3 regions of the Pseudophaeobacter sp. 1A16562 genome follow, and region 2 is predicted to be linked to each of the others. Evidence: riboswitches for the same ligand, from Rfam matches in the RefSeq annotation. Region 2 holds a riboswitch; each other region holds the start of a gene.

Region 1 (10,192 bases), on a different contig from region 2:
GTGGGGGGGCGGGTTTTTCGGGTGCGGCCTCCGCCTGGACCGCCGGGGCCAGCACGGCCGGAGCAGAGGTTGGAAGGTCCGGCACAGAGGACGGGCTGGCAGACGGGACGGGCTGCGGATTGGCGATCAGAGCGGGCTGCACTACGGTCGGCACCTGAGTGGTGATATCCTGCGGGCGCCGCCATTTGGACACCTGCTGGGCCAGCTCAGCCGAGGCCGCCACCAGCGTGATCTGACCGGTGCCGCCGCTGCCCTCTGCCTCTGTGCCGCCATCCGGAAGCGCCACAAAGGGCAGCGCGTGCAAAAGCGCCGCCGAGGCAACGCATGCCGGAAAGAGCGCGATACGGCTCATGATCCGGTTCCGGTCAATGTCACCGATGCGATGCCCGCCGCCCTGAGCCTGGCAATCAGCGCCGCAACTTCATGTGCCGGAACTTGGGCATCCGCCCGCAGGGTCAGCACCCCAATCTGCCCGGCCTGCGCCGTCACCGCAGCGATGGCGCCCTCATCCTGCGCGCCCGCGAAATGCAGGCGGCCATCGGCGGCCATGAACAGCACGGCCTCGGGCGCCGAGGGATCTCCGCTCTCCAGTTTCGGCGGCACCACCGCAAAGGGCGCGCGCGGCGCGATTTGCGAGGACAGGAGGAAGAAGATCAGCAGCAGGAAGACCACGTTGATCATCGGCAGGATCGGCTCACCCGTCTCGCGTTTTTTTGGTTTGGAGAAATCCATGCCGCTCACTCCATGATCACAAGGCCGGTAAAGCCTGCATCAGTCAGAAGCACCGCAGCATCCATCATCTGCTGGAGCGACGCTGTTTTGTCCGGTTGCAGGATGATGGCGTCCGACATCTCCTGCGTCAGCGAGATCAGCTGCGCCGCCAAGGCATCAGCTGCGACCGGAACTCCGTTCAGATGCAGCCCGTCCGCTGTGACCAGCACCAGCCGGGGCGGCCCCTGATAGGCGGCTCCTGCCCCACCCATAGTGAGCGGAACCACCCGGTCGCGGCCGAATTGCGAAGCCAGCATGAAGAACACCAACAGCAGGAACACCACGTCGATCATCGGCGCGAGGCTGATGCGCTTTTTCCGGCGCGGTGCTCCGAAGGCCAGTGTCATTGCGCGGCCTGACGTTGTGCCGGTCGGGCAGCGGCTGCGGTGAAGACGCGGGTGGCGGCATCCTCCATCCGGGCCTGTTCACGCTCGGCCAGCCCTTCGATCCAGGAGGCCAGCGCCGAAGCCGGGATCGCCACGGCCATGCCCGCAGCCGTGGTCAGCAGCGCCTCCCAGATGCCGCCGGCGAGCACGGAAGGATCCGCGCCGCTGCCGCTTTCCTGCAGCGCCTGGAAAGCGCCGATCATGCCCAGAACGGTCCCCAAGAGGCCGACCAGCGGCGCGATTGCGGCGATCAGCTCAAGGGGGCGCAGACCATGACGCAAAGCGGCCAGCTCGGCCTTGGCGATGCGGGTGGTTTCCTTTTCTGCGGTTTCGGGACTGAACTCGGGCGTCAGCAGCGCCGTCATCGCCGACCGTGTGACCCGGTCCAGCGGCGTGCGCCCCGGCGCGACAGGCACCGCCCCCCCGGCCCGCCATTGATCCAGCCATGTTTCGGATTGCGGCCTGCGCCAGACCCCGACCTGTGCCAGCCCGATCAGGCGCCACAGAAACAGGGCGAGTGTCAGAACCGACAGCGCGCCGATGACCCAAAGGGCGGGACCGCCGCGGGCCATGAAATCGAAAAGAGGGGCAAAGGACATAGCAGCCTCCGTCAGTGGCCCGGAAGTCCCGGGTTGGTTTGCTCAGCGCCGCGGTCAAAACGCGCCGAATGGAAGTCTGCCGGACGGTCGTGACGCGGCCAGATGGTGCAGGCGCGGCCCGCCTGCGTCAACGCCGCTGCCTGCATCTGCACGCGCTCAGGCATCGACCGCCCTCCGGGCGTTGGATACCTTCCACTCCAGCGCGCCAGTGTGGACGGCCTTGTAGACGGCTTTTCCGATGGCTTCGCCGGTGGCCGTGTGCAGCCCAGCATAGGGATTTGCCCCGGAAGGTGCAGCAACCGCGACGCAATCGGTGCCGGTGCCGGTTGCTGTTCCGCCGCCGCCCGGCAGCTCAAACCCCGCATCCATCACGGCTGCGGTGCGGGCCTGAACCACGATGCTCAGCGCCTCAATCAGCCCGGCCTGCGTCAGCCCTTCGGAAAGGCGCAGCGCGACATTGATGGTGCCCCAGTCGCGGCGGGAGTAATCCACCCGGTTGCCGATCCGTTCACCGTTTGACAAGCCGACGGTGGCCACCGCTTGGGCCGAGATCCCCTCGACCGTGGCCAAGGCTTCGCAATAGTGCCGCACATCCCGTGAGGTGAGGAAAGCAACCGCGTCGCTGCCGCCGCGCTGTGCCAATTCGTCCGCGAACCATTCGGTGACATCCAGATCGCGCGGCAGGTCGCTGTTCCTGACCTCGCGCCACAGGATGCGGCGAGCGGTGACAAATCCGGGCCGGTTCACCGCCCAGCTCAGCACCTGCATCTCGGCGCCGAGATCAAACTCGATCCATGGGCGTTGCAGGGTGACCGCGCCCATCACAGCACCTCCAGCGGCTGAAATATCGGGCCCTGCGCTGTGGTCTCGTGCCAGACCGAGATGCCAAAGGCGCGCGCCATCAGATCGGGCGTCAGCACTTCGGCGGGCGGGCCATCGGCCATGATACCGCCTTCGGCCAGAAGGATCAGCCGCGTGCAATGACGGGCGGCCAGTCCCAGATCGTGCAGGGACACCAGCGCCGAGCGACCTTCGGCAGCAAGGCTGGCAAAGACTTCCATGGTTGAGATCTGATGCGAGGGATCCAGCCCGGCAGAGGGCTCATCCGCCATCAAAAGCGGCGTATCTTGGGCCAGCGCCCGGGCGACCAATGCGCGGGCCTGCTCGCCGCCTGACAGGCGCGAGGCGGCGCGCTTGCGGAACGAGTCCAGCCCCATGCGAGTGATTGCCTGATCCACCAAGGCCTGATCGGCGGCTGGCAGTCGCCGCCCCTGCGGCAGATGCGGTAGACGGCCAAGAGCGACCAAACGCTCGACCGGAATCGGCCAGGCGATCTCGCGCGATTGCGGCATCCAGGCCACCGTGTGGGCCCGTTCAGAGGCGTTCATTGTGGCCAGCGAACTGCTGCCCGCTGCCGGGATCAGCCCCAGCGCGGCCCGCATCAGGCTGGTTTTCCCGGCGCCATTCGGACCCAGCAGGCCGACAAACTCACCCTTGCCAATCTCAAAGGACACATCGCGCAGCACCGGACGGTCGCGCAGGGTTACAGAAAGGTTCCGGACCGAAAGCACGCTCATGCCAGCCCCTTCCGCGTCTTGTAGATCAAGTGCAGGAACAGGGGCGCGCCAACCAGCGCGGTGACCACGCCCAGCTTGAGATCGCGGGTGGGCAGGATCAGCCGCACGGCAATATCCGCCAGTTGCAACATGATCGCGCCGCCAAGGGCGGAGGCCCAAAGCAGCCGCGAGGGCTGCCCGTCGACGAACGGACGCAGAATATGCGGCACCACAAGCCCGACAAAGCCGATGGCGCCCGCAACTGCCGTGGTGCCACCGGCAATGCTGGCAGTGCCGACGACCAGAAGCCAGCGCAGCTGCCTCAGGTTCACGCCCATGGTCTGGGCTGCATCCTCGCCCAGAGTCAGCGCATCCAGCCCGCGCCCCAGCGGCAGCAGGATCACCATCCCGGTCAGAACAAAGGGCAGCGCCAGCCAGACATGCTGCATCGAGCGGTCCGATAGCGACCCCATCATCCAGAAGACGATCTCATTAGCAGCAAAGGGATTGGGCGAGAGGTTCAGAACCAGCGAGGTCAGCGCCCCTGCCATTGCCGAAATGGCGATACCCGCGAGGATCAGCGTCAGTGATCCCCCATGCTGCCCGGCCAGCGCCATCACCAGAAACACACCGCCCAGAGCGCCAGCCAGCGCCGACAGCGGCAGGCCCAGCGTGGCGGTGGCAGCGAGGCCGGTGTTGATTGCCAATACCGCACCCAGCGCCGCTGAGGAGGACACACCGATCAGCCCCGGCTCGGCCAGCGGGTTGCGCAGGTAGCCTTGCATCGCCGCGCCCGCCAGCCCCAGCCCGGCGCCGATCACGGCGGCAAGGATTGCCCGCGGCAGCCGGATTTCACGCATCACCAGACTGAGAGGTCCATAGCCATCGTCAAACAGGGCCGCCAGGCTCTCGCCCACACCGACATCTGCAGGCCCCACCGTTAGGGAGATCAGGAACAGTGCCAGCACCGCCGCCGAGAGGCACAGCATGAGCCGGGTCATTGGCGGGCCTCACGTTCCATGAAGGCGCGGCGCTCTGCCGCCAGTGTCTCTACCGCGCGCAACACATGCGGTGTCGGGCAGATCCAGTCGGCATTGCGGATTTCCCCGGCGCCGCTGCGTCCGGCCAGCATGCGCACCAGCGGATGTTTCAGGATTTCCTCGCTGCGGGAATTGCGCGGATAGGCGGTTGTGCCGACCAGCAGATCCGGCTCTGACAGCACCAGCAGCTCCAGCGGCAGCTGGCCGGAATGGGCATAGCCCAGTTCATCGGCGATATTGCGAAAACCTGCCGCCTCCAGGATTTGCCCGGCCAGCGTCTGGCGGCCTGCAGTATATCCGTTGGCCGCATAAAGCGCGGCGCGCGGGCGATTGTCCGGGGCATCCGCCCGCAGAAACTCCAGCTGCTGGTCAAAATCCGCCAGCAACCGGCGCGCGGCCTCCTGACGGCCCAGCGCCTCACCTACCTCAACGATGCGGGTTCGGACATCCTTCAGCGAAAAGGCTGGCCCGAATTCCGCCACCGGCACGCCAAGGCGGCGCAGCATATCCATCGTTGCAGGTGCCGAAGATGCGCCAGCGAGCACCAGATCCGGCTTCAGCAGGTAGATTTCTTCCGCCAGCCCGTGATTGACCGGATAGGCCTGCGCCTCTTCGGCCATGGCCGAGGCCCGCGGATCCCGGGCGACGAAGGAAATCGAGATCAGTTGATCCGGCGCGGCCAGCATCATGGCCATCTGGTCCACGCAGAGATTCATCGTGACGACGCGCGACGGCCCGGCAAAGGCACCGGTGGCGGCCATGAAAAAGGCCAGCGCTATGCCGGGCAGCCAGCGCATCGATCAGAAGGAGGCCCGGACGCCGACATAGGCAGCGCGGCCGCGTTTCGCGTAGCCCCAGACGTCCGAGTATTCCTCGTCGAACAGATTGGTGACACGACCGGTCAGGACCACATTCGGGTTCAGCTCATACTGGGCAGAGAGATCGACAGTGGTGTAATCCGGCAGCTCGGCCGTGGCATAGGTGCCAAAGAACTGGCTGTCCCAGTTGCCTGCCACATGGCGGACATCCGCAGTGATGGAGCCGCGACCATTGAAAGTATCGAGCGTGGCGCTCAGCAGCAGTTCGTGTTCGGGGCGGCGCACCTCGACCGTACCATTGGGGTTGGTGGCATCCAGATAGGTGTAGGACAGACGGAGATCGAGGTTTTCCGTGGCCTCAAGGCTGGCCGCCAGTTCGACACCTTTGCGCTCGCTGTCTCCGGCCTGATTGCGGAAGGAGAAGGTGGTCGCATTCACCATATAGGCTTCGATCTCACCCGTCAGCGTCTCGTCGAAATAGGTCACATCAACCAGCCCGCGCCCCTGCAGGAACGGCACCTCGACACCCAGATCAAAGCTGCGGTTTTCTTCGGGCTGCAAGTTCTGATTGCCCAGATAGGTAGTGGCACCAAAGGTGCTGTTGGCAAAGAGCTCAAAATAGGTCGGGTTCACGATACCGGTGCCGGCCGAGCCATGCAGGCGCACACCGCTGCCCGCAAAGGTATAGGACGCACTGGCGTTCCAGCTGGTGGCATCTTCGAAGGCATTGTTGTTGTCGCGGCGCACGCCCAGTTGCAGATCCAGACCATTGGCAAAGCTGCCACGGTATTCCAGCGCGATCGAATTGGTTTTGCGCGCAAAGGCCGGGTTGGAACGGCTGGAATCCTCTTCCCATTCCAGAATGGCGTTCAGCAGGTGATCTGTCAGATCTACCGTCTGGCCATCAAGGCCAAAGCTCAGCAGGTATTTCGCCGCTTCCGTCTTTGTCTCGGTCAGGGCGCCGCCGTTGTAGGATTGGTCAAAATCCGTACGCTCGTAAGACAGGCGATGTTTCAGGCGTCCGCCCAGCGTGTCGAGCTCGGCAAAGATCTGAGCCAGCTGTTCATCGCGGTCGCTGAACTGCGTGGGATCATCCACCACATAGCTGGCCGCATCGGTCGCGGTGAAGGAGGTGCTGTCGCTGTCGAAACGCTCTTCCGAGGCACGCAGGTTGAAACCCAGCTTCAGCCGCTCGGTCACAAGGTAGTCGCCTTTCACCTGCGCGGTGTTGCGGCGGATACCATCCTCTTCGCCGCCGCTGCCGGAGAAATCGTAGCCATCGTCATTATCATGCGCGAGGTTGAGCGAGATGCCGCCGCGTTCGGTTCGGGACGACACCCGCGCCGAGGCCCGGTAGCCGTCCGAGCCGACTTCGGCACTGCCACCGTATTCGGTGCCGATGCCGCCACTCTTGGTGATGATGTTGATCACACCCGCCGAGGCGTTGGAGCCGTAGAACACCGATTGCGGACCGCGCAGCACCTCGATCCGCTCGATATTGGCGGTATCAAGGCCAGACAGGATATAGTCGCTGTCGCCGCCCGAGGCCTCGATGCCGTCGATCAGGATCAGCGTGTGGTTGGCTTCGGCGCCACGGATGCGGACCTGGGTAAAGCTGTCACCTGCACCGGTGACCATCAGGCCGGGGACCGACCGCAGTGCATCCTGAACCGTGGTGATGCCGCGCTGTTCGATCTCTTCGCTGGTCACGACCGAAACCGAGCGACCGTATTTCTGCGCCTCGACAGGGGTAAAACCACCGGAGACGATGAGTTCGCCCAGATCGATGATCTCCGCCTCCTGGGCGGTTGCAATTGCGGGGGTAGTGACCATCAGGGTGGCGGCCAGGGACAAGCTTACCTTGCGCATCGTTTCAGTTCTCCCAGCCTGCACATTCGGTGCAGGAAAAGTGGCTGCCCATCTCGGGCAACATGTACAGATCATCGGTCTTTGGAAGGCAATGCTTCCACAGACGGTTCAATTGCCACCACTACGGAAGTCCGTCGTCCTCGGCGCGCCCCGCACCCGGACTGGGTGATCCTTCTGGCAGGTCTCCTGACTCGCGGGTCGCAGCTTTGCCGCGCCTTCCCGCCCCCTCTTGGGGCAGTGGCATATCGCAGCATTGCTCTCCGCTCACAGTTGCGGGGGCAGTCATGGTTTTGACGTCTTGTTCCGACGCCTTACCATGTTCCCTTTTACCCGGATGGTATTCCCAGCCGGACCAGAATGGCCGGACTTAGGCAAACTGGATTTACTCTGTCAAGAAGGAGTAGACGCCGCCAAGGATGGAGTTTTCAAACAATGCACCGCGCACACCAGCAACAATCGCCTGAAATCAACTGCTAAGTGATGGTTTCAATGCCGCAAACGCAATGCTGTGCCGCATCGACCGCAACCTTTGCGCAGGCGATATTCCACGCTACGGCATGGTTCCCCGTTCCGATCTCCACCGAATCCAATGGCTGGAGTCGTGGCTGTCCCCCCTGCCCCGCATCACGGACAGATTTCCCCTGGCAATGCCCCTGCGGCGGCAACGCGCCTCTTCCGCATCCCGGCGAAGCTATGGCGTTTCCATCTTCGCCCAAGCGTTCCAGTACGAGACCGCGCATGAACGCCCAGATCTTCGACAAGGTCTGTCGCGGGCACAGGTTCAGTCCGGTGGCCGGTTACAGGCTCCGGTTCAAACACGACGGAAAACCAGCTTGCGCGGCAGTCTATTTCATTGATGCTGCATTGACGGGCAGCTTGCTCGACGCCTTCATTTCTTTCAATGAGAGGTTGGACCGAATGCTGGTGACACCGGGTAGCCGCCTCAGAGTGCTGTCGACGAAACCACTGTAATCATCGAGATCACGGGCAACCACGATCAGCAGGAAATCATCCGCGCCGGTCGTGTTGTGGCAAGCCAGGATGTTCGGTGTCGTCTCAACGATGCGCTGAAATTCTGCCGTCGCGGCTTGATCATGCTCGGAACAGCGCAGCTGGACGAAGGCCATAACGCCGAGGCCGAGCTTTCGACGGCTTAAATTGGCTTGATAACCTTCGATGATGCCGCTTTCTTCAAGACGTTTGAGCCGCCTCCAACAGGGGGTCTCGCTCATACCCAGATGCTCGGACAACTTGGCATTGGTCATGCGGCCATCCTCCTGCAACAGGGTCAAGATCTCGGCATTGACGGCGTCGATGTCAGGCATGGGTAGATATCTTTCAATAATGACGATTCCATAGGGAATTCCACTCCAAATTTGCGCAATATGGGGAGGATTGGCAAAGGTATTTCCCTCATCCAGACTATGATCTCGTCCAAAATACTCTTCAGCGAAAGATCCTGCCATGAAAGCCGTCCTTTTCGAAAAATTCCAAAGCGCGCCAAAGCTGGTCACCGTGGACGACCCGACGCCAGAGCCGCATGGCGTTGTCCTCAGGGTTGCGGCCACCGGCGTCTGCCGCAGCGACTGGCATGGCTGGATGGGACACGACAGCGACATCGACTTGCCGCATGTGCCTGGCCACGAGTTGGCTGGCGTCGTCGAGGCCGTTGGGAAAGATGTCAAAAAATGGAAGGTCGGCGACAAGGTCACCGTGCCATTCATCTGCGGGTGCGGCAGCTGTTCCGAATGCCATTCCGGCAACCAGCAGGTCTGCCTGCAGCAGGAACAACCGGGTTTTACCCACTGGGGATCCTTTGCGGAATACGTAGGCATTCATCAGGCCGATCTGAACCTTGTCGCCCTGCCCGAGACCATGAATTTTGCCACTGCCGCGAGCCTTGGTTGCCGCTTTGCAACCTCATTTCGGGCGGTGGTAGATCAAGGGAGGGTCAGCGCAGGACAATGGGTGGCTGTGCATGGTTGCGGCGGCGTAGGCCTGTCCGCCGTGATGATCGCCTCGGCTTGCGGGGCCAACGTGATCGGCGTGGACCTTGATCCAGCTAAGTTGACGCTGGCAAAGGAGCTTGGCGCCGTGACGGTGCTAAACGGTAGGGAGGCCGACGTGCCGGAGGCCATTCGGGAGATCACCCGCGGAGGTGCCCACGTCTCTCTCGATGCACTTGGTCACCCGTCAACTATGACCAATTCAATCCTCTGCCTGCGGCCGCGGGGCAAGCATGTGCAGGTGGGTCTGATGCTGGGTGAGCACGCGGCACCGACCGTTCCAATGCCAAAGATCGTCGGGCAGGAAATCGAATTGCTTGGTTCACACGGGATGCAGGCACATCGCTACGGCGCGATGCTTGACCTCGTCGCCAGCGGCAAGCTGGATCCGGCACGACTGGTCGGAGAGCAGATCAGCCTTGTCGATGCCCCTCAGGCCTTGATGGAGATGGATAAATTCCGCTCCGTGGGTGCAACTGTCATAACCCGTTTTTGAGCCATGGAGAAAATCGCATTCATCGGAAATGACACCTTGGCCTGCGTTATCGCTGACGGTCAAAGGCGATATGCCAACGGAAAAATCGCCCGGCGCGTGACGCAGCCCAACATGACGCCTCATGTGGCTGAAAAGGTAATGACTGACGACCGAGGCGGCACGATGATGCCCCGTGCGATCACAGCATGCCATAGTCGGACCGTCGAACTGGGAAAGGGTGAATAATGTTTGAGCAGGTGGAAGAATACCCTGTAGATCCAATCATGATCGGGGCAGAGTATTTCGCTCAGGACCCGCGGCAGGACAAGCTGAACTTGACGGTTGGCATCTATCAGGACGCGCAGGGACAGACCCCGGTCTTGAAGGCCGTCAAACAGGCAGAACAGCGGCTGGTCGAAAGCCAGACCAGCAAGTCCTACCTCGCGCTCACGGGCGATGTGGAGTATTGCGCGGTGCTCGGCCACGAGATCATGGGCGACGCCTACAGCAGCGACTGGATCGCAGCGCAAACCTCCGGCGGTGCGGTTGCCCTGCGGGTGATCGCAGATCTTCTGGCTCAAATGCCCAAAAAACCCACGGTCTGGCTGCAATCTCCGACCTACGGCAACTATGTCCCGATTCTCTCCGCGGCGCAGGCGAACTTCCGATCCC
Region 2 (10,192 bases):
TCCCTGGGCGAGGAAATCGCCCGCGTCACCCGCGCCCGCGCCGCCAACCCCGATTGGGCAACCTCGATGATGCGCCATGGATTTCGCGGCGGCGCCGAGATTGCTGCAACGCTCGATCACATGGCGGCCTTCGCCCATCTGGCGCAGGCAGTGCCGCCACACCTGTTTGACCTCTATTTCGAAGCCACCCTTGGCCGAGACGATCTGGTGGAGTTCCTGGAGCGGGAGAACCCCGACGCGCTGGCCGCCCTGCGCGACCGCTTTCGCGCCTTGGCTGAGGCCGACCTCTGGGTCACCCGGCGCAATTCGATCATCGCTGGACTGGAGGGCGCACCATGAGCGCAGCCCCAAAAGTCTACGGTTGGTGCCCCGGCGCCCTGCGCCCAATGATGTCGGGCGACGGGCTGGTGGTGCGTCTGCGCGCGCCCATGGGGCGACTCACCCCCGATCAGACCCGCGGCGTCGCTGAACTGTCCCGGCGACATGGCAATGGCCTTCTTGACCTGTCAGCCCGGGCCAACCTGCAGATGCGCGGCATCAAGGACGACAGCCACACTGCGCTGCTCTCTGGCCTACGGGATCTTGGGCTTCTCGATACAGATGAGGCTGCCGAAGCACGGCGCAATGTGATGCTGACACCCTTCTGGACAGAAGGCGACGACAACGCGGTGATTGCACGGCGTTTGGCCTCCGCCCTGACGGCGGCCACGGATCTGACATTGCCGGGGAAATTCGGATTTGCCGTGGACTGTGGCACAGCGCCCGTTCTGCGGGACGCTGCTGCTGACATCCGTATCGAGCGCGATGCATCGGGCCTGATCCTGCGCCCCGATGGCGCCGAGCTTGGCCTGTCCGCGACACGGGAAACCGCCGTCCCCGAGGCACTGAACCTCGCCCGATGGTTCCTCGACACTGGTGGTGCACCCGATGGGCGCGGGCGGATGAGGCAGCACCTAGCCAAAGGCACACCACTTCCATCAGGCTATAGCTTGGTCGCCACCGTGGCTGCTACGGCTGCCAGGCCGGGCCAAACGGGCGCAGGCCAGTTGGTTGCGCTGGAATTTGGCCAGATGTTAGCGGGCACGCTCACATCACTTGCCGATCACGGCGCCCTGCGCCTCACGCCCTGGCGGATGCTGTTGATCGAAGGTGCCAGCAATATCGCTCCCTTGCCCGGCCTGATCCTGGACGCAGCGGATCCGCGCCTGCGGGTGAACGCCTGCACCGGGGCCCCCGGCTGCCTGCAGGCGCTTTCAGCGACCCGCGATCTGGCCCGCGATCTGGCGCCGCATGTGCCGGAAGACGCCCATCTGCATGTCTCCGGCTGCGCCAAGGGCTGCGCCCATCCCGGCCCTGCGCCGCTGACCCTGACCGCCACTGCCAACGACACCTTCACCCTGATCCGCAACGGTTCTGCCGCCGATCACCCCATTAAACACCGCCTGAGCGCCCGCACCCTGCGCACCGCTCCCGAACGTCTGACAGAGGGCAGCTGACATGCTCCACACCTATGAAACCGACGGCGCCAAGATCTACGCCGAAAGCTTTGCCACCATCCGCGCCGAGGCCGATCTCGACCGTTTCAGCCGCGATGAGGAAAGCGTCGCCGTACGCATGATCCATGCTGCCGGAATGGTAGGCCTTGAAGAGCATATCCGCTTTTCCCCCGGCATGGCCGAAACCGCCCGCGCCGCGCTGACGGCAGGTGCGCCGATCCTTTGTGATGCCTATATGGTCAGCGAGGGCATCACCCGTCCGCGCCTGCCTGCGGGAAACGAGGTGATCTGCACGCTGCGCGACTCCAAGGTACCCGATATGGCCAAGCAGATGGGCAACACCCGCTCTGCTGCCGCGCTGGAGTTGTGGCGCCCGAAACTCGACGGTGCCGTGGTCGCAATCGGCAATGCCCCGACCGCGCTCTTTCACCTTTTGAACATGCTGAAAGATCCCGCCTGCCCGCGCCCCGCGGCCATCATCGGCTGCCCAGTCGGCTTTGTCGGCGCGATGGAATCCAAGGAGGCGCTGATGCAGGACCTTCCCGTGCCGTCGATGATCGTGAAGGGCCGCCTTGGCGGATCGGCCATCACCGTAGCAGCCGTCAACGCGCTGGCCAGCTGGAAAGAATAACCATGGGCAAAGTTATCTGTGCAGGCCTCGGCCCCGGCGATCCGGACCTGATGAGTGTTAAGTCGCACCGCGCCATCACCGGCGCGCGCCACATTGCCTATTTCCGCAAAGCAGGCCGCAGGGGTCAGGCCCGCACCATTGTCGAACATCTGCTGCCAGACACGGTGCAGGAACATGCGATGGAATATCCGGTAACAACGGAGATCCATTTCTCCGATCCCGAATACAATCGCCTGCTGTCGGACTTCTACGATCAATGGGCCAACCGTCTGGAAGAGATCGCCCGGACCGACGACGTCGTTGTCCTCTGCGAAGGCGATCCCTTCCTTTACGGCTCTTTCATGCATCTGCACAGCCGCCTTCAGGCCCGCGCCGACGTGGACATCATTCCCGGCATCACCGGCATGTCCGGCTGCTGGACTGCCACCGATCAGCCGATCACCTGGGGCGACGATGTGCTGACCGTCGCCATGGCCACGCTCAGCGAGGATGAGCTGACCGAGCGCGCACGCGGAACCGACGCGCTGGTGGTGATGAAGATCGGCCGCAACCTGCCCAAACTGCGCCGCGCGCTGCAGGCGGCGGGCAAGCTCGACGATGCTTGGCTGGTGGAACGCGGCACCATGCCGACACAGAGCGTGCAAAAGCTGACCGAAGTAGTTGGCGAGGTGCCTTATTTCTCGATCGTGCTGGTGCATGGACAGGGACGTCGGCCATGACGCAAGTGACAGAAAGCGGATGGCTGGTCGTCGCGGGCCTAGGTCCCGGCGAAGAGGCGCTGGTGACCCAAGAGGTGCGCGATGCCATCGACGCTGCAACAGATATCGTCGGCTATATCCCTTACGTGAAACGCATCGCGCCGCGCGACGGGCTGGTGCTTCATGCTTCGGATAACCGGGTCGAGGTCGACCGCGCCACCCATGCGCTTGAGATGGCCGCTGCGGGACGCCGCGTTGTCGTTGTGTCCTCTGGCGATCCCGGTGTCTTTGCCATGGCCTCCGCCGTGTTCGAGGCGCTTGAGGCTGGGCCGAATGACTGGCTGGAGCTTGATATCCGTGTCTTGCCCGGCATTACCGCCATGCTAGCTGCCGCCGCCCAGATCGGTGCGCCGCTCGGGCACGATTTCGCGGCGATCAACCTTTCCGACAATCTGAAACCCTGGTCGCTGATCGAATCCCGCCTGCGCGCGGCGGGTGAAGCGGGCTTTGCCATGGCCTTTTACAATCCACGCTCCCAGTCCCGCCCTCACCAGTTCGCCCACGCGCTTGAGATCCTGCGCGCGGCCTGCGGAAAAGACACGCTGATCAGCTTTGCCCGGGACGTCACCAAGCCGACGCAGGAGATCACCACCGTCGCGCTGAAAGACGCAAGGCCGGAAATGGCGGACATGCGCACCATGGTGATCGTTGGCAACCGCGACACGCGGGCCATCGGGCGACACGTCTACACGCCCCGCTACGCAGAAGGTTCGGCCCCGTGATCCGGGCGGCCAGACAACCACGCCATGACCGCAGGCACGGTTCCAAAGGTCAGGCGCTGCGGCACCTTCGGGCGGGCGATCATGATCACCGGCAGCCCCAAATCGCGCGCTGCCTGCAGCTTGGCTTCGGCACCGGAACCACCGGCGTTCTTGGAAACAATATGGGTAATACCATGGGCCTGCATCAGTGCCCGATCCCCCGCCACATCAAACGGGCCACGCGCGATTTCAACGGTCTTGTCCGGCAGGGGAATCTGGCCTTCGGGCGGGTCCACCAGCCGCAACAGATAGTGGTTTCCGGGTTTGTCAGCAAAGGCAGCGAGGTTCTGTTTGCCGATCGCCAGGAAGACTCGCGCCCCCACTTCCGGCAACGCCTCAACCGCCTCGGCCAAGTTCTCCACATGGCGCCAGTCGTCGCTCAACTGCGCCTGCCATGCGGGGCGCTCCAATGCACAAAGCGCCACATTCGCCCGTTCACAGGCATAGACCGCATTGGCACTCATTTGCGCGGCAAAGGGGTGCGTTGCATCGATCACATGGGTGATCCCTTCGGCCTGAAGGAAAGCCGCCAAGCCCTCGCCCCCGCCAAAGCCCCCGACGCGCAGTGGCAGCGGCTGGGTGACGGGACGCGCCGTGCGGCCCGCATAGGAGAACACCGCATCCATCCCGGCCTCGGCCAGTGCCTCGGCAAGGCGCGAGGCTTCGGTGGTGCCTCCCAGAAGCAGGATGCGCGTCATGTCTGATCCTCTTGTAAAACAATGGCTGACCATTGTCGGCCTCGGCGACGATGGACCGGCTGGGCTGGCGAATGCAAGCCGGAAGGCGCTGGACGAGGCCGAGGTGATTTTTGGCGGCCCCCGCCATCTGGATCTGGTGCAGGCAGGTAATCGCGGCCAGCCCTGGCCGCTTCCGTTTTCCATCGATCCGGTGCTTGCGGCGCGCGGTCAACGCGCCGTGGTGCTGGCCTCGGGCGATCCCTTCTGGCACGGCGCGGGTGGATCGCTGGTGGCGCATCTCAGCCCGGATGAATGGGTATCGCACCCCGCCCCCTCCTGCTTTGCTCTGGCGGCAAATACCTTGGGTTGGAAACTGGAGGAGACACTTTGCCTTGGCCTTCATGCTGCCCCCTTCGCTCGGCTGACCCCAGTGCTGGCAGCCGGAGCCCGGATCATTTGCACCCTGCGGGATGGCGACAGCCCCGCCGCGCTGGCCGATTGGCTTACCACGCAGGGATTCGGCGCAACAACGCTGAAGGTGATGGAGGCGCTGGGCGGGCCCCGCGCCCAAGTGCACAGCAGTCGCGCAGAGACCTTTGACCTGACCGGCATCGCCGCCCCCGTGGTGGCCGCGCTTCAGGTGGCGGGCAGCACGGGCCTGCCCCGCGCCAGCGGCTTGCCCGACGATGTGTTCCAGAGCGACGGGCAGATCACCAAACGCCCGATCCGCGCCATGACCCTTTCGGCACTCGCACCGCGAGCCGGAGAGCTGCTCTGGGACATCGGTGGCGGCTCCGGATCTGTCTCGGTGGAATGGTGCCTTGCCGCGCCATGCAACCGGGCGATCACGTTTGAGCCGCGGGAAGACCGCCTCATCAATATCCGAGCCAATGCCGAACGGTTCGGGATTGAACACCGCATGAAACCGGTTCTGGGCCGCGCGCCGGATGTGCTGGATGGACAGAAAATACCCGATTGCGTTTTCATCGGCGGCGGTGGCTCACAGGCGTTGCTGGATCATCTGTGGCAAGTGCTGCCCGAGAGCACACGGATCGTCGCCAATGGCGTGACGCTAGAAACCGAGACCCTGCTAATGCAGGCCCATGCCATACGCGGCGGGTATCTGATGAAGGTGGAACTGGCCGAAGCCGGGCCGCTTGGCTCCAAGCGCGGCTGGGACCGCGCGCGTCCTGTCATCCAGTGGAGCGTCACGCGATGAAGGTCGCGGGTCTGGGATTTCGCAAAGCGGCGACCGTTGCCGACCTGCGCGCCGCCCTGGCGCTGACCGGGCATCAGCCCGATGCGCTCGCCTCACTCGCAGCAAAGGTGGAAAGCCCCGCCTTTCAAGCCCTTGCCGCCGAGTTGAACCTGCCGATGATCGCCCTTTCGGAAGAGGCGATTGCTGGCCTTGAAACGCCGACCATGTCGCCCCGTATCAAAACCCGGTTCGCAACCGGATCGCTAGCCGAAGCTGCTGCACTCTGCGGCGCATGCCACGGCCGCACCACAGCAACCGCCCGCCTTCTCGTTCCCCGCGTTGTCACCGCAGATGGCCTTGCCACTGCGGCCATTGCAGAAAGACTGACCTCATGACCGTTCACTTCATTGGCGCCGGCCCCGGCGCCGCCGACCTGATCACCCTGCGTGGCCGCGACCTGATCGCAGCCTGCCCCGTTTGCCTTTATGCCGGATCACTGGTGCCCGAGGCGCTGCTGCAGCACTGCCCGGAGGGCGCCAAGATCATCAACACGGCTTCCCTGTCGCTGGATGAGATCGTGGCCGAAATCGAGGCTGCGCATAAAGACGGACAGGACGTGGCGCGGCTGCACTCCGGCGATCTGTCGGTCTGGTCAGCCATGGGTGAGCAACTGCGCCGTCTGCGCGATCTGGGTATTCCCTATGACGTAACCCCCGGCGTGCCCGCCTTTGCCGCAGGCGCCGCTGCGCTGGGCGCCGAGCTGACCCTGCCGGGCGTTGCGCAATCGCTGGTGCTGACGCGCACCTCGGGGCGGGCCTCCTCCATGCCCGAAGGCGAAACGCTAGAGAATTTCGCCCGCACCGGCGCGACGCTGGCCATTCACCTCTCGGTGCATGTGCTGGACGATGTGGTGGCGCGGCTCTCTCCGGCCTATGGCGACGACTGCCCGGTCGCAGTGGTTTGGCGGGCGACATGGCCGGATCAGAAGATCATCAAGGCCACCCTAGGCACATTGATCGAGGCCACCGAAGGCGCGCGCGGGCGCACCGCGCTAATCCTCGTGGGCCGTGCACTTGGCGCCGAGCACTTCGACGAAAGCTGCCTTTACGCGCAGGACTATGACCGGCGTTACCGCCCGCAAAGCGCCGACAGCCAATGGGCGGATTGGAGCGAAGGCGATGACTGAAACGGGCAAGACCGGATCCTATCCGCCGGGTCTGATGATTTCGGCGCCCGCCTCGGGCACGGGCAAGACCACTGTGATGCTGGGCCTGTTGCGCGCACTGGCCGAGGATGGTCTTGCCGTGCAGCCCTTCAAAAGCGGACCGGATTATATCGATCCGGCCTTTCATCTGGCCGCTGCGGGGCAGGCCTCTTTTAACCTAGACACCTGGGCGATGGATGGCGGCCTTCTGGATGCCGTTGCGGGGCAGGCAAACGGCGCGCAGATCTGCATCGGGGAAGGCTCCATGGGGCTTTATGATGGCGTTGCCACGCGCGGCCAAAGCGGCTTTGGCTCTTCGGCGGAAACCGCAAAACGCATGGGCTGGCCTGTCATTCTGGTCGTGGATGTAGGCGGTCAGGCGCAATCGGCAGCAGCCACCGCGCTGGGGTTTCGCGCCTATGATCCTGACCTGCCCTTTGCCGGTGTGATCCTGAACCGTGTTGCCAGCCCGCGCCACGAAAGGCTGACCCGTCTGGGAATGGAGCACGCAGGCATTCCCGTGCTTGGCTCCCTGCCCCGTCGTGGCGACCTGACCCTGCCCGAACGCCACCTTGGCCTCATTCAGGCGGTCGAACACCCGGATCTGGAAGCCGCGATCGCGGGCTATGCCGCCTTCCTGCGCGAGAACGTGGATCTGGAGGCGATCAAATCCGCCGCCCGTGCCGGAGCTGCGCCCGCCTCAGCCCCCCTGCCGAAACCGCCTGCGCAGCGCATCGCACTGGCGCGGGATGCGGCGTTTTCCTTCACCTACCCGCATCTTCTGGAAGGCTGGCGGGCAGCAGGGGCCGAGATCGTTCCCTTCTCTCCGCTGGCGGATGAGACCCCGGACCCGGATGCCGATCTGGTCTGGCTGCCGGGGGGCTACCCCGAGCTGCACGGCGGCAGGCTGGCCGCTGCCGGGACCTTCCGCGCCGCCCTGCGCAAACACGCCGAAACCCGGCCGGTCCATGGCGAATGCGGCGGCTACATGGCACTGGGCGAGGCTCTGATCGACAAGGACGGCAACCGTCACCGCATGGCCGGGCTGCTGGGGCTCGTCACCTCTTATGAAAAGCGAAAAATCCACCTTGGCTACCGCCGCGCCGTTCTGGAGGCGCCGATGCCGGGCTTTGCCGCAGGCGGTGCCTTGCGCGGGCATGAGTTCCACTATTCGACCATACTGGACGAGCCCGATGCCCCACTGGCCCGGGTGATGGACGCGGATGGCAACCCGGTGCCGGAAACCGGATCGGTGCGGGGGCATGTGACCGGCACCTTCTTCCACCTGATTACCGGAGAGCAATCATGAGCGGTTTTGTCAGTTTCGTCTCCTCCGGCCCCGGTGACCCTGAGCTGTTGACCGTCAAGGCGGTGAAACGGCTGGAGGCGGCGGATGCGGTGCTGTTCGACGATCTGTCCTCGGGGCCGATCCTGACCCATGCCCGCACGGACGCCGATCTGGTCGGGGTGGGCAAACGCGCAGGCCGCCCCTCCCCCCGGCAGGACCACGTCAGCCAACTCTTGGTCGAATACGCAGCAACCGGGGCGCATGTGGTACGGCTGAAATCCGGCGATTCCGGCGTCTTTGGCCGTCTGGAAGAAGAAATCACCGCGCTGCGGCAGGCAGGCATAGGGTTCGAGATCGTGCCCGGCGTCACCGCGGCCTCGGCAGCTGCGGCGGCCGCCAATATCCCGCTGACCCGGCGGCTGACCGCACGGCGACTGCAATTCATCACCGGCCATGACGTGACCGGCGGCCTGCCCGAAGGGCTGAATATGACCGCCCTCGCCGATCCCGAAGCCACGACCGTTGTCTACATGGGGAAACGCACCTTTGCAGCGCTCGCCGAACGGTTGCTGGTGGCCGGGCTGCCGCCCGAGACGCACGCGCTGATCGCGCTGGGTGTTTCGACCCCGGATCAGTCGCTGTCCTGCCACACGGTGGGGGAACTCCCCGAGGTCCTGCGCGCGATGGAGACCAAGGCACCGGTGCTGATCCTCTATGGTCCCCTGGCCGATGAGGACCTTCCCCGCTGATCGCCCATATGCCGCAATTGAAACACGGATGACGCGCCAGACACGTTGACAGCTTTGTGAGCGCTGTGTCATCTCTGAAAGACCAAAGGTTCCGACGGGTCCAAGACCCAAGGATGAAAAGGGAACACGGTGAGGTGTAGCCATCAGGCGCCAAATCCGTGACTGCCCCCGCAACTGTGAGCGGAGAGCCACCGGGCATAGCCACTGGTCCCTATCAGGACTGGGAAGGCCCCGGACCGGCATCGACCCGCGAGTCAGGAGACCTGCCGTTGGAAGACGTGGCCAGGATGGCCCAACCATAACCTATGTAATGCCGCCGGGTGAGGCGGCAAGGAGACAGAACATGCATATCGAACCCGGAATCGTAAACGGCGTCAAAATCGCCCTGTCCTATGCCACCGCCGCTGGCGCCATGGGCTTTGCTGCGAAAAAGACGATGGAAGATCTGGCCGCCTCCGGCATCGCATCCTTTGCGGCGCGTTCGGCCATTGCGACTGTCGGCGTCTTCACCTTCTTCGAAGTGCTGCCGCATTTCCCTGTGGGCGTTTCCGAGGTTCACTTCATCCTCGGCTCGACCCTGTTCCTGCTGCTGGGCGCTGCACCTGCTGCCTTCGGTCTGGCGATGGGACTTCTGATCCAGGGCGTGTTCTTTGCCCCGATCGATCTGCCGCAGTATTTCATCAACCTGACCACGCTGCTGGTCCCGCTGTTCGCGATGAAGGAACTGGCCAAGCGGATCATCGCTCCGAACACTGCCTATGTTGATCTGAAGTATTCTCAGGCGCTGGCGCTGTCGACCGCCTATCAGGCAGGCGTTGTCGGCTGGGTCGCTTTCTGGGCCTTCTACGGTCAGGGCATCGGCGCCGAAACCATGGCCTCGGTCTTTACCTTTGGTGCAGCTTACATGACCGTCATCCTGATCGAACCGCTGGCCGATCTGGCCGTTCTGGCCGCCGCCAAAAGCCTGCGCGGACTTGAGCGCAGCGGTCTGGTCACGCCCCGCCTTTATGCGGCTGCGTAAGCCTTTCGCTGACATCTGAAGTGTCACATAGCGCGGTCCCGTTTCGGGGCCGTGTTTCTTTTCCAAAGGCGCCAGACATGATTGATCTCACCCTTGTTGGCATTGGCACCGGCAATCCCCAGCATCTGACCCTGCAGGCGGTCGAAGCCCTGAACGGGCTGGATCTAATCCTCATCCCCAACAAGGGTGCCGGTAAGGACGATCTGGCCGGTCTGCGCCGGGACATCTGCAAACGGGTGATCAAATCGCCAGGGCCTGCGATCGTCGATTTCGACCTGCCGCAGCGCGATCCCGCGACACCAAGCTACCGACAGCGAGTGGACGACTGGCACGATGCCATTGCCGAGATCTGGCAAGAGACCATCGATCAGCACCTGCCCCGGGGCGGCAAGGTCGGCTTTCTGGTCTG
Region 3 (10,192 bases), 170 kb from region 2:
TGGGGGCGGCGGCGACCTCTTCCAGCGCCTTGAGCAGCATCTGCCACATGCGGGTCAGCACCCGCATCGGCAGCGCTTCGGCCATCTGTTGACCGCGGGCGCGCTCATCCGGGCTGATGGTCGGATCCTCTGCCGCGTCTGGCGTAATCTTTACCACCGACACCCAATGGGTGATTTCGGCCAGATCGCGCAGAACAGCCAGCGGATCGGCGCCTTCGGCATATTGCGAGGAGAGCTCGCTGAGCGCCGCAGCCGCATCGCCGCGCAGGATCATATCCATCAGATCCAGCACCCGGCCCCGGTCGGCAAGGCCCAGCATGGCGCGGACCTGATCGGCGGTGGTCTCGCCCGCACCGTGGGAAATCGCCTGATCCAGCAGCGAGGTTGCATCGCGGGCCGAACCTTCGGCGGCGCGGGTGATGAGAGCGAGCGCATCCTCGGCAATCTGGGCGTTTTCGGCAGTTGCGATCTTGCGCAGGAGGGCGATCATCACCTCGGGTTCAATCCGGCGCAGATCGAACCGCTGGCAGCGCGACAGCACCGTCACCGGCACTTTGCGGATCTCGGTGGTGGCGAAGATAAACTTCACGTGGGCGGGGGGTTCCTCCAGCGTTTTCAGCAGCGCGTTGAACGCGCTGGTAGAGAGCATGTGAACCTCGTCGATGATGTAAATCTTATAGCGGGCCGAGGCCGCGCGGTATTGCACCGAATCGATGATTTCGCGGATGTCGCCGACGCCGGTGCGGCTGGCGGCGTCCATCTCCATCACGTCCACGTGGCGGCCTTCCATTATCGCGAGGCAATGCTCGCACTGACCGCAGGGTTCGGTGGTGGGGCCGCCGTTGCCATCGGTGCCGATACAGTTCATCCCCTTGGCAATGATCCGGGCGGTGGTGGTCTTACCCGTGCCGCGAATACCGGTCATGATGAAAGCCTGGGCGATCCGGTTCGCGGCAAAGGCGTTTTTCAGCGTACGCACCATAGCGTCTTGGCCAACCAGATCCGCAAATGTCTCGGGCCGGTACTTGCGGGCGAGGACCTGATACTGGCCGGACGGCTGCTCCGCGTGCTGAACCTCAGCGGTTTGGGTTTCAGGATCGGATGTTGGGGTGTCGCTCATGCTGTCTCGTGCCGGATTCGGAATGGGAGTGGGACCGCCTCATAGGGTAGGGAAGCCCGCGGGCTTCGTCCACCGCTGTTGACCGTCCGGCAGGGCAGGTGGCAGAGTTTTTCCCTGTATGTGGTGGAGAGTGTGTGATGACTGGGATGAGTTCAGATGGGGCAGGCCTGCAGGCCGGGCAGCCCTTTACGATCTACGCGGTGTCCGCCGCCAATGGCATTCTTGCTATCTGCCCGCTGCCCGGTGCCGGGGGCGACTACAAGGGGGATCTTGAGCTGATCCACGACTGGCAGCCCGGTCTGGTCATTTCCATGACCACCGAAGCCGAGCATGTCTCCGTCGGGGCCGCGACGCTGGGGGTTGATCTGCAGAGCATGGGAAGCCGCTGGGTGCATCTGCCGGTGGCGGATTTCGGTGTGCCCGGCCCGGAGGTGAACGAGGCCTGGCCCGGGGTCAGCGCCTCGGCGCGCCAGGCGCTGAACGGTGGCGGCCGCGTTCTAGTGCATTGCCGGGGCGGCTGCGGGCGCTCCGGCATGGTGGTGCTGCGCCTGTTGATCGAATGCGGTGTTGCGCCAGAGGCGGCGCTGAACCGGCTGCGCATGTCTCGCCCCTGCGCGGTCGAGACCGAGGCACAGATGGCCTGGGCCCGCAGCCGCTGAGCCAGAGGCAGCCCGCCGGAGCGGGCCCGGCTGTCATCCCGCTTTCTTCTTCACAGGGCGCGGCATTCATCTGATATAACCGGCGCCCCTCCTGTTGTTTGCTGGGTCGGCCGCTACGCCGCGCTGAGCGGGATGGCTTCTCCGAAGGAGCAGGGGCGATGCGGCAGGTGATCTGCGGGCTGCGCTTGTGGATCGCTGGACAGTAGCGCGTCGGCAAAACGGTCCAGACCGCTGCGCTCTGCTGCGGTGTCCACTTCGCAGAACACCCGGATCCTGTCGTGCGAGGCAAAAAAGCGCGCCGGGCAATGGCGGGTGCAGCCATCGAGCAGGCTGTCGCCGGTGATTTCAAAATCCTCTTCGGTCATATCCCGCGCGGTATCGAGTGCCCCGCACAGGGCCACCAGCATCCGTTCCAGTGCTGGGCAGCTTGCCCCGGTGTGTTGACAGGTTGTTGCCGCAAGTTCATGCGTTTTTGTCGTCCAGATCATCGCGCCCTCCGCGCTGAGGCAGGGGCATAAAGAGGGGGAGAGACATGTGGCCGGATGCTTGTCGGCCAGAACGGGCCGCGCAACAGGAGCCATCTCACCCGCTCCGGACACCCCGCCCGGTTTCGAGTTGTGCGATGGCAGGTCTCCTGACTTGCGGGTCATAGCTTCTCCGGTCCTTCCCGGCCGCAGGTCTGTACCTTGCGTCCAGTGGATCTTCCGGGGTCGCTCTCCGCCTACAGTTGCGGGGGCAGTCGTGGAATTGTTCTGGCCGAGAGAGGCCGGATCGCACCACGTTCCCTTTTCATCCCGGACCCGCAAAAGGCGGATCGCGGAAACCATCTGTGAAATGGGTAGCGGGTCGAAGGGCGAGTCGTCAATTCGCTTGTGTGAAAGTCGGAGAAATCCGCGCCAACGCCAGCAAGCCAGGTCAGCTAGCTGATTTGTGCAGGCGGATGCGGTGCCCTCAGGCCGTGCGGTTCAACCGTTCTTCGGTCAGCCGGGCGAAATCTGCCGCGCGCGCTTTGAATTTTTTATTGAGCGAACCGCGCGCCAGTTTGAAGGATTGCAGCAGCAACCGCCCCGACAGGGTCTTGGCCGTCAGGTTGAGCGAAATTGTTACACGGGTGCGCCGCGGCGACAGCGCCATCAGTTCGATCTCGGTTTCGCCGTTCAGCCCGCTGCTGTCGCCGGACAGCAGAATGCGGGTGACGGGATCATAGGATTTGAGAGCAATGCGCAGCTCGCGCGCCTTGCCGCGAAAGTTGAATTTGGCATCCCAGGCGAGGCCGTTTTCAGGCGTGCTGATATCGCCGATCCGTTGCACGTCGATGCCGCGCCGGATGGCCGAGCGTTCAAAGCTTTCAAAGTCCGACAGGGCTTCAAACACGTCGGCGATCGGTGAATCGATATCTTCTTTACTCGTGAAATCCATGACTCTGACGCCTGCTTGCCTGTTTTGATTGATCAATTCTCAGCGTGGCCGCGATATTCCCTTTAATCCAGTGTATCCGCAAGCCAGTTCTGCAACAGAAAATGTGCAATTGCTCCTTTTCGGGCAGGCTTCAGGATCGGGTGCTCTCCGGCAAAGGCGGTCATCATGTCCTGCTTGCTGACCCAGATCGCGTCCTCGATTTCATGTGGGTCGATGGTCAGCTCGCGATCCAGCGCGATCCCGCGGCAGCCGAACATCAGCGACATGGGAAAGGGCCAGGGCTGGCTGGACAGGTATTCCACCTCTCCGACCTTCACGCCGGATTCTTCCAGAACTTCACGCCGCACGGCGGCCTCAAGCGTTTCGCCGGGTTCAACGAAACCGGCCAGCAGGGAGTACATACCTTCCGGCCATCCGGGAGAGCGGCCCATCAGGACCTCGTCCCCATGGGTAATCAGCATGATCACAACAGGATCGGTGCGGGGAAAATGGCTCGCCTTGCAGCTGGGGCAATTTCTTTGCCAGCCAGCCTGAACCATATCACTGGGGTGGCCACAGCGGGCACAGAACCCATGCGAGCCATGCCAGGAAAACAGCGCCTTGGCGGTGGCGGCCAGCTCGGCCTCCAGCGGGGTCAGCCGGGTCATCACCCTGCGCAGCTCGGCGAAAGCATAACCAGAGGGCAGGTCCGGGTGCTGCTGCTCCGTCACATCGGCAAAACTGGCCAGCGCCATCTCGTCCAGCGCATCGGGCTGCCAACTGCTGATGTCGCAGGCGAAGGCCGGGCTTTGATCCGGCAGGAGGCCGAGAAACAGAGCGGCGTCGCGGCACTCTGCTGCCACCGGATGCGTGGTGGAGATCCAGGCAAGAGCGTCCGGTCCGCGCTCTGGATCTGACCGCTGGCACAGGGGTTTGCCGCGCCACATCATCAGCACCTGTGCATTCTGTGCCCCCCAGGCAGCGTCTAGCGCTTCGGCATCCGCACGCAGATGCGCGCTGCGGTCCAGGCCACCCTTGCCGCCAAATGTCACCTCTTCGGCCCGTTTCATATCGTTGTCCTTCTTTTGGCAGGGGATCCGGCGTTAAGGCCCGATTTCCTGCATTGATGGCGGCAAAACCGCGCAATGACCAGCCTGTTCGGGTAGCGCTGTCGATGCATTTTTATGGTTGTCAGCGGATGTTTAACGCCGGGTCACCGGTCTGCCGCTGGATATTGGCGTTAGACCGGTCAAATTTTCGGCATCAGCGCCACAATCGTTAACATCCTCAAAAATGGTGACTTTGCAAATCAAGGAAACGCTGTTTCAAAGGGTTAACGCGTTCGTGTCAGAACGTGAGAAAAAACGAAGATCGGAAGACGCCGTGCAGGCTGCGGGTAGAGCAATATGACAGGACCGGATCAATCCTTGCCATTGGGGAAGGGGGTGCTGCGCTTGTTGGCAACCACCGATCTGCACAGCAATCTGCTCAGCTACGACTATTATGCCGACCGGCCGGACCCCAGCATCGGCCTGTCCCGCGTCGCGTCCCTGATCGCAGAGGCGCGGCAAGAGGTCCGGGAGGCTGGGGGCACGGTGCTGCTCTTGGACAATGGTGATGGGCTGCAAGGGGCGCCGATTGGTGAAATTTCCTCTGACGACCCGATCGTGCCGCATCCACTGATGCAGGCCTTCGACGTGTTGCAATACGATGCCATCGGGCTTGGAAATCACGACTTCAACTTCGGTCTGGAGACGCTTGAGCAGGTGCTGGAGCAGGCACCCTGTCCGGTGATTTGCTCGAATATGACAGCCGTGGAGGAGGGACGGGAGCTACCTTTCGCCCGCTCCACCATTCTGGAGCGGGAGGTGCCTGCCTGCGCTGGTGCGCCGCCGCTGCGGATCGGGATCCTGTCGGTGCTGCCGCCGCAGACGGTAACTTGGGATGCGCATCTTCTGGAAGGTCAGGTCGTGGTTGCGGACATGGTGCAGGCGGCTGCCGCTGCTGCCAGCGCGCTGCGGCGGGAAGGATGCGATATCGTGATCGCATTGGCGCATACCGGTGTCGGAGGGCTGGAGCGGGTGCCGGGCATGGAGAATGCCTTGCTTCCCATCGCGGCCACGGCGGGAATCGATGCGGTGATCGGCGGGCACACCCACAAGACCCTTCCAGATCCCGAGCACAGTTTCACCAAGCCGGTGGTCATGCCGGGCGCACATGGCTCACACTTGGGGCAGATCGATCTGCAGGTGTCGCACGGCCCGGAGGGGTGGCGGCTGGAAAATTGGGACGCCCGCCTCAAACCCATCTGCAGCAGGGCAGAGAATGGCGATCTGATGTCTCTGGTCGAGGAGGACGCTGAACTGACCCGTGCGCTTGGCCCCGCGCATGATTCAACGCGCGAACGGATGCGTCAGCCCGTTGGCTTCAGTGACGTGCCTTTGCACTCCTTCTTTACTTTCTTTGGGCCCGATCTTGGGCTGGAACTTGCAGCAGCAGCGCAGGCGGCAGCGGTCAGGCCGCTGCTGGAAGGCACTGAGGTTGGCAAACTGCCGCTCTTGTCCGCGGCGGCGCCGGGTAAATTCGGTGGCCGCTCCGGGCCCGGGCATTATACCGACATCGGGCGTGGCGATCTGTGTATGCGCAACGTCGCTGATCTTCACATCTTCCCGAATGAGCTTAGGCTGGTGGTTGCGACCGGCGCGCAGGTGCTGGACTGGCTGGAAATGTCCGCGGGTGTGTTCAAACAAGTCCGCCCCGGCAGTACCGAACAGGAACTGGTTGATCCCAGCCGTGCCGGGCATAATTTTGACGTTCTTTTTGGCCTGCAATACGAAATAGATCTCTCGGCACCGCCGCGGTTTTCGTCCTCTGGCGTGCGGATCAACCCGGCGGCAGGGCGCATTCGACGTCTTCGCGTGCACGGGCGGCCTGTGGCCCCTGCGCAGCGTTTTGCCGTCGTGGTCAACAGTTACAGGGTCAGCGGTGGTGGTAATTTCCAGATGGTCAAAGACGCCGAGAACATCCCGCTGCCGCCGGTGCGAATCCGGGATGTGATCCGGGACTACGTTGCGGGCCGCCTGCCTGAGGATCCACTGGCGCAGGAAGAGTATCCGTGGCGGTTTGCCGAGCTCAACAACGCCGAGGCTGCCGCCTATACCAGCCCGGAGGCGGTGCAGTATCTGGATGAATTGCCGGAGGGGCAGGTGCGCAACTGCGGTATGACACCAAAAGGCTTTCTGAAACTGATGCTTGCCCTCTGAACTGCGGAGCGGTGGATCGGGGAGGCCCCCTTGTCATTGCTGCGGCAGCCGCCTATATCGGGATTCGAGAGGTTGGCGCGGGCAAGCGCCTCGCCAACCTGGTCAGGTCCGGAAGGAAGCAGCCACAACGAGCCCCGCTTGGGTCGATGTCCAACCTCTCACCTTTCCCCAAAATACAGGTCCAGCCCGCCGAAAGGCGTGGGCTGTCTTAATGCCCGCAGAATTGCAGGTTAGTAGCGGCCATTGTCGGCGGGATAGACGCCCAGGATCTCGACGTTGGTGGTAAAATAGGCCAGCTCGTCCATCGCCAGCTGCACGTTCTCATCCTCGGGATGGCCTTCGATATCGGCATAGAACTGTGTCGCCGTGAAGGAGCCGTCGACCATATAGCTTTCCAGCTTGGTCATGTTGATTCCATTGGTGGCAAAGCCTCCCATCGCCTTGTAGAGCGCGGCGGGGATGTTGCGCACCTGGAACACGAAGCTGGTGATCATGCCATGGGCACCGCGACGGCTGTAATCTGGCTCGCGTGACATGATCAGGAACCGCGTGGTGTTGTCGCCGTTGTCTTCGATATGGCGGGCCAGCACATCCAGACCGTAGATCTCTCCGGCCAGCTCGCTGGCGAGGGCGGCAACGTGTTTGTCGCCTGCCTCCGCCACATCGCGGGCGGCCCGTGCGTTGTCGGGGCTGACCCGGCCGGTGATGTCATGTTTACGCAGGAACTGTCCGCATTGCGGTAGAAGAACCAGATGCGATTTCGCCTCGCGGATATCTTCCAGCCGGGCACCGGGCACGCCCAGAAGATTGATATGCACCCGCACAAATGCCTCGTCGACAATATGCAAGCCGCTGTGCGGCAGCAGACGGTGAATATCGGCCACCCGACCATAGGTCGAATTCTCCACCGGCAGCATGGCGAGGTCCGCCTGACCGCTTGTCACTGCTGCGATCGTGTCCTCGAAATTGCGGCAGGGTAGCACTTCCATGTCGTGCCGCGCGTTGCGGCAGGCTTCGTGGCTGTAAGAGCCAAGCTCCCCCTGAATGGCGATTTTTCCGGTCATGAGTGCGACTTTCCTGCAAAACTTGGACAATCGGGCGTTTCGTCGCGCTGTCTACACCTTGCCACTTGAGAGGGGAAGCCTTAGACACCCTCCCAGACAGCTGAAATGGACTCGCGATCATGTTTGACACGATGACCCTTACCAAAGCGACTGCAGGCTTCTGCGGCGCGTTCCTCGTGTTCCTCCTGGGCAAATGGGCCGCAGAGGAACTGTATCATGTGGAGGCCCATGGCGAGGCTTCTTACGTGATTGAAGTGGCAGAGGCAGGTGGTGCAGAAGAAGAAGTGGAAGAAGTCAGCTTTGAAGAGCTGATGGCCTCCGCTGACGTTGGCAAAGGCGCCAAAGTCTTCAAGAAATGCTCCGCGTGCCACAAGCTTGAGGCTGGCGCCAATGCGACCGGTCCTTATCTCTACGGTGTGGTTGACCGTCCCAAGGCAAGCGCCGAAGGATTTGGTTACTCCGGTGCCCTGTCCGGTATGGAAGGCGCATGGACCGCTGAGAACCTCAATGAATTCCTGACCAAACCGTCCGACTACGCACCGGGCACCACGATGAGCTTCTCTGGCCTGAAAAAGGTCAAGGACCGCGTGAACCTGATCGCCTATCTGGACAGCCTCGACGACTAAACCGTCGCTCCGGCTGGTACAGAACCGGATTTGAGTTTTGAAAGGCCGCTGATCCTCAGCGGCCTTTCGCTTTTTGTGGGGCCTGTCGGAGAATATGTGCCGCAAAAGGATGGGAAATTGCCCTGGCCCAACCCGAAAGTGACCGCATCACAACTTGAATGTTGCGCCTGCCTGCCATTAGCTTGAAATACGGTAGAAATCCGGATCGCTTGAACACCGGACAGCGGAGGTTAAGGCAGATGAGATCACAACAGATGACAGCCCGAACGCAGACCATGCGCGGGGGGCTGCCAGCGCAGCTTGGTTTTCTGATGCAGAGCGTGCTGGTGCTGGGCGCGACGATGCTGGCACTGGTTACCGTGCTGGCAGGAACGGCCCGCGCCGAAGAGACAATCATCAAAAGCCATGGGTTCGCGGAATTCGGTGAACTGAAATACCCCGAAGGATTCGCGCATTTCGACTATGTGAACCCGGAGGCGCCGAAGGGCGGGGAACTGTCCTTTTCCGCCGTCGGTACCTTCGACAGCATGAACCCCTTTACCCGCAAGGGGCGGGGCGGGGCGCTGTCCTCCTACCATCTGGAAAGCCTGTTGATCGAATCCTATGACGAACCGGGCTCCTATTACGGGCTGATTGCGGAAAGTCTGGAATACCCCGAAAGCCAGGATTGGGTGATCTTCAACCTGCGCCCCGAAGCGCGGTTTTCGGATGGATCGCCTGTGACCGCCGATGACGTGGTCTTTTCCCATAACATCCTGCTGGATCAGGGGCTGCAATCCTATGCCGAGGCAGTGCGCAAACGCATCCCCAAGGCCGAGGCGCTTGGCCCGCACCGGGTCAAATTCTACTTCTCACCCGATTTCCCGCGCCGCGCGATGATTTCGCAGGTTGCAGGCACGCCCGTCTTCTCCAAGGCCTGGTTCGAAGCCGATCCCGAAAACCGCCGTCTTGATGAGCCGCGTCTGGATCCGGGAATCGGGTCGGGGCCATATGTTCTCGACAGCTTCGACATCAATCAGCGTATCGTCTACCGCCGCAATCCGGATTACTGGGGCGCCGATCTCAATGTGAATGTCGGCCGCCACAACTACGACAGCATCCGGATCGAGTATTTCGGCGATGCCATCGCGGCGATGGAAGGGTTCAAGGCCGGTGTCTACACCCTGCGCCCCGAGAACAGTTCCAAAAGCTGGGCGACCGCCTATGAGTTTGACGCGGTTGCGCGCGGCGATGTCATCAAGGACGAAATCCCCGACGGTAACGTGCCTGCTGCCAATGGTTTTGTTATGAACCTGCTGCGTCCCGTGTTCCAGGACATCCGCGTGCGCGAAGCGGTGCAACTGGCCTTCAACTTCGAATGGACCAACGAAAGCCTGCAATACGGACTATTCCGGCACCGCTCCTCCTTCTGGCAGGACAGCGCGCTGGAGGCCAGGGGCCTGCCGGAAGGGCGCGAAAAAGAAGTGCTCGAGGCGCTGGGCGACCAGATCGACCCCACCATCCTGACCACTGAACCGGTGATGGCGCATGCTTCGAAACCGGGGCGTCCATCGGACCGCCGCAATCTGCGCCGGGCGATGAAACTGCTGGATGAGGCAGGCTGGACCGTTGGCGATGACGGGGTGCGCCGCAATGCGGCGGGCGAGGTCATGCAGATCGAATTCCTGCTCGATAGCCCGACGCTGGAACGCATCGTACAGCCCTATGTCGCGAACCTCATCACCATGGGGATCGATGCCAAGCTGAACCGGGTGGATTTCGCGCAATACACCAGCCGTCGCCGGGAAAAGGATTTCGATATGGTGAGCTTTGCCTATCCGAAGTCGCTGGAACCTTCGACGGGTCTTTATCAACAATTCGGATCGGAGGCGCACCAATATTCGGTGTTCAATCCCGCAGGGCTGGCCGATCCGGCGGTGGACGCGCTGATCGACAATATCGTCAAGGCCACCACCGAGGAGGAACTACACGCCAGCGCCCGCGCGCTGGACCGGGTGCTGCGGGCCAAACGGTTCATGGTTCCCACGTGGTATCTGGACGTGAACTGGATCGCCTACTGGAG

What was found. A riboswitch is a leader RNA that binds a small molecule or an ion and turns the genes downstream of it on or off. The one in region 2 is predicted to bind cobalamin.
Region 1: linked by a shared signal. The riboswitch ahead of SM764_RS06420 (TonB-dependent receptor plug domain-containing protein) and the one ahead of SM764_RS03655 (energy-coupling factor ABC transporter permease) in region 2 are both predicted to bind cobalamin.
Region 3: linked by a shared signal. The riboswitch ahead of SM764_RS02870 (hypothetical protein) and the one ahead of SM764_RS03655 (energy-coupling factor ABC transporter permease) in region 2 are both predicted to bind cobalamin.

Annotation. Positions count from the first base shown of each region.
Region 1 is NZ_JAXGFT010000004.1:2,075-12,266, reverse strand. It holds gene SM764_RS06465 (energy transducer TonB family protein) at 1-352, opposite strand, end outside; gene SM764_RS06460 (biopolymer transporter ExbD) at 349-732, opposite strand; gene SM764_RS06455 (ExbD/TolR family protein) at 738-1,118, opposite strand; gene SM764_RS06450 (MotA/TolQ/ExbB proton channel family protein) at 1,115-1,756, opposite strand; gene SM764_RS06445 (hypothetical protein) at 1,768-1,920, opposite strand; gene SM764_RS06440 (adenosylcobinamide amidohydrolase) at 1,913-2,578, opposite strand; gene SM764_RS06435 (ABC transporter ATP-binding protein) at 2,578-3,333, opposite strand; gene SM764_RS06430 (FecCD family ABC transporter permease) at 3,330-4,313, opposite strand; gene SM764_RS06425 (ABC transporter substrate-binding protein) at 4,310-5,149, opposite strand; gene SM764_RS06420 (TonB-dependent receptor plug domain-containing protein) at 5,153-7,039, opposite strand; cobalamin riboswitch at 7,199-7,411, opposite strand; gene SM764_RS06415 (Lrp/AsnC family transcriptional regulator) at 7,885-8,505, opposite strand; gene SM764_RS06410 (zinc-dependent alcohol dehydrogenase family protein) at 8,504-9,541, shown strand; gene SM764_RS06405 (aromatic amino acid transaminase) at 9,766-10,192, shown strand, end outside.
Region 2 is NZ_JAXGFT010000002.1:269,660-279,851, reverse strand. It holds gene cobN (cobaltochelatase subunit CobN) at 1-339, shown strand, start outside; gene cobG (precorrin-3B synthase) at 336-1,496, shown strand; gene SM764_RS03700 (precorrin-8X methylmutase) at 1,498-2,127, shown strand; gene cobI (precorrin-2 C(20)-methyltransferase) at 2,130-2,846, shown strand; gene cobJ (precorrin-3B C(17)-methyltransferase) at 2,843-3,607, shown strand; gene SM764_RS03685 (cobalt-precorrin-6A reductase) at 3,583-4,344, opposite strand; gene cbiE (precorrin-6y C5,15-methyltransferase (decarboxylating) subunit CbiE) at 4,343-5,542, shown strand; gene SM764_RS03675 (cobalamin biosynthesis protein) at 5,539-5,916, shown strand; gene cobM (precorrin-4 C(11)-methyltransferase) at 5,913-6,707, shown strand; gene SM764_RS03665 (cobyrinic acid a,c-diamide synthase CobB) at 6,700-8,034, shown strand; gene cobA (uroporphyrinogen-III C-methyltransferase) at 8,031-8,762, shown strand; cobalamin riboswitch at 8,832-9,047, shown strand; gene SM764_RS03655 (energy-coupling factor ABC transporter permease) at 9,106-9,783, shown strand; gene cobF (precorrin-6A synthase (deacetylating)) at 9,861-10,192, shown strand, end outside.
Region 3 is NZ_JAXGFT010000002.1:100,519-110,710, forward strand. It holds gene SM764_RS02860 (DNA polymerase III subunit gamma/tau) at 1-1,120, opposite strand, end outside; gene SM764_RS02865 (protein-tyrosine phosphatase family protein) at 1,258-1,779, shown strand; gene SM764_RS02870 (hypothetical protein) at 1,893-2,267, opposite strand; cobalamin riboswitch at 2,387-2,622, opposite strand; gene SM764_RS02875 (SRPBCC family protein) at 2,731-3,198, opposite strand; gene nudC (NAD(+) diphosphatase) at 3,261-4,247, opposite strand; gene SM764_RS02885 (5'-nucleotidase C-terminal domain-containing protein) at 4,605-6,440, shown strand; RNA gene ffs (signal recognition particle sRNA small type) at 6,506-6,604, shown strand; gene SM764_RS02895 (prephenate dehydratase) at 6,671-7,504, opposite strand; gene SM764_RS02900 (c-type cytochrome) at 7,624-8,130, shown strand; gene SM764_RS02905 (extracellular solute-binding protein) at 8,442-10,192, shown strand, end outside.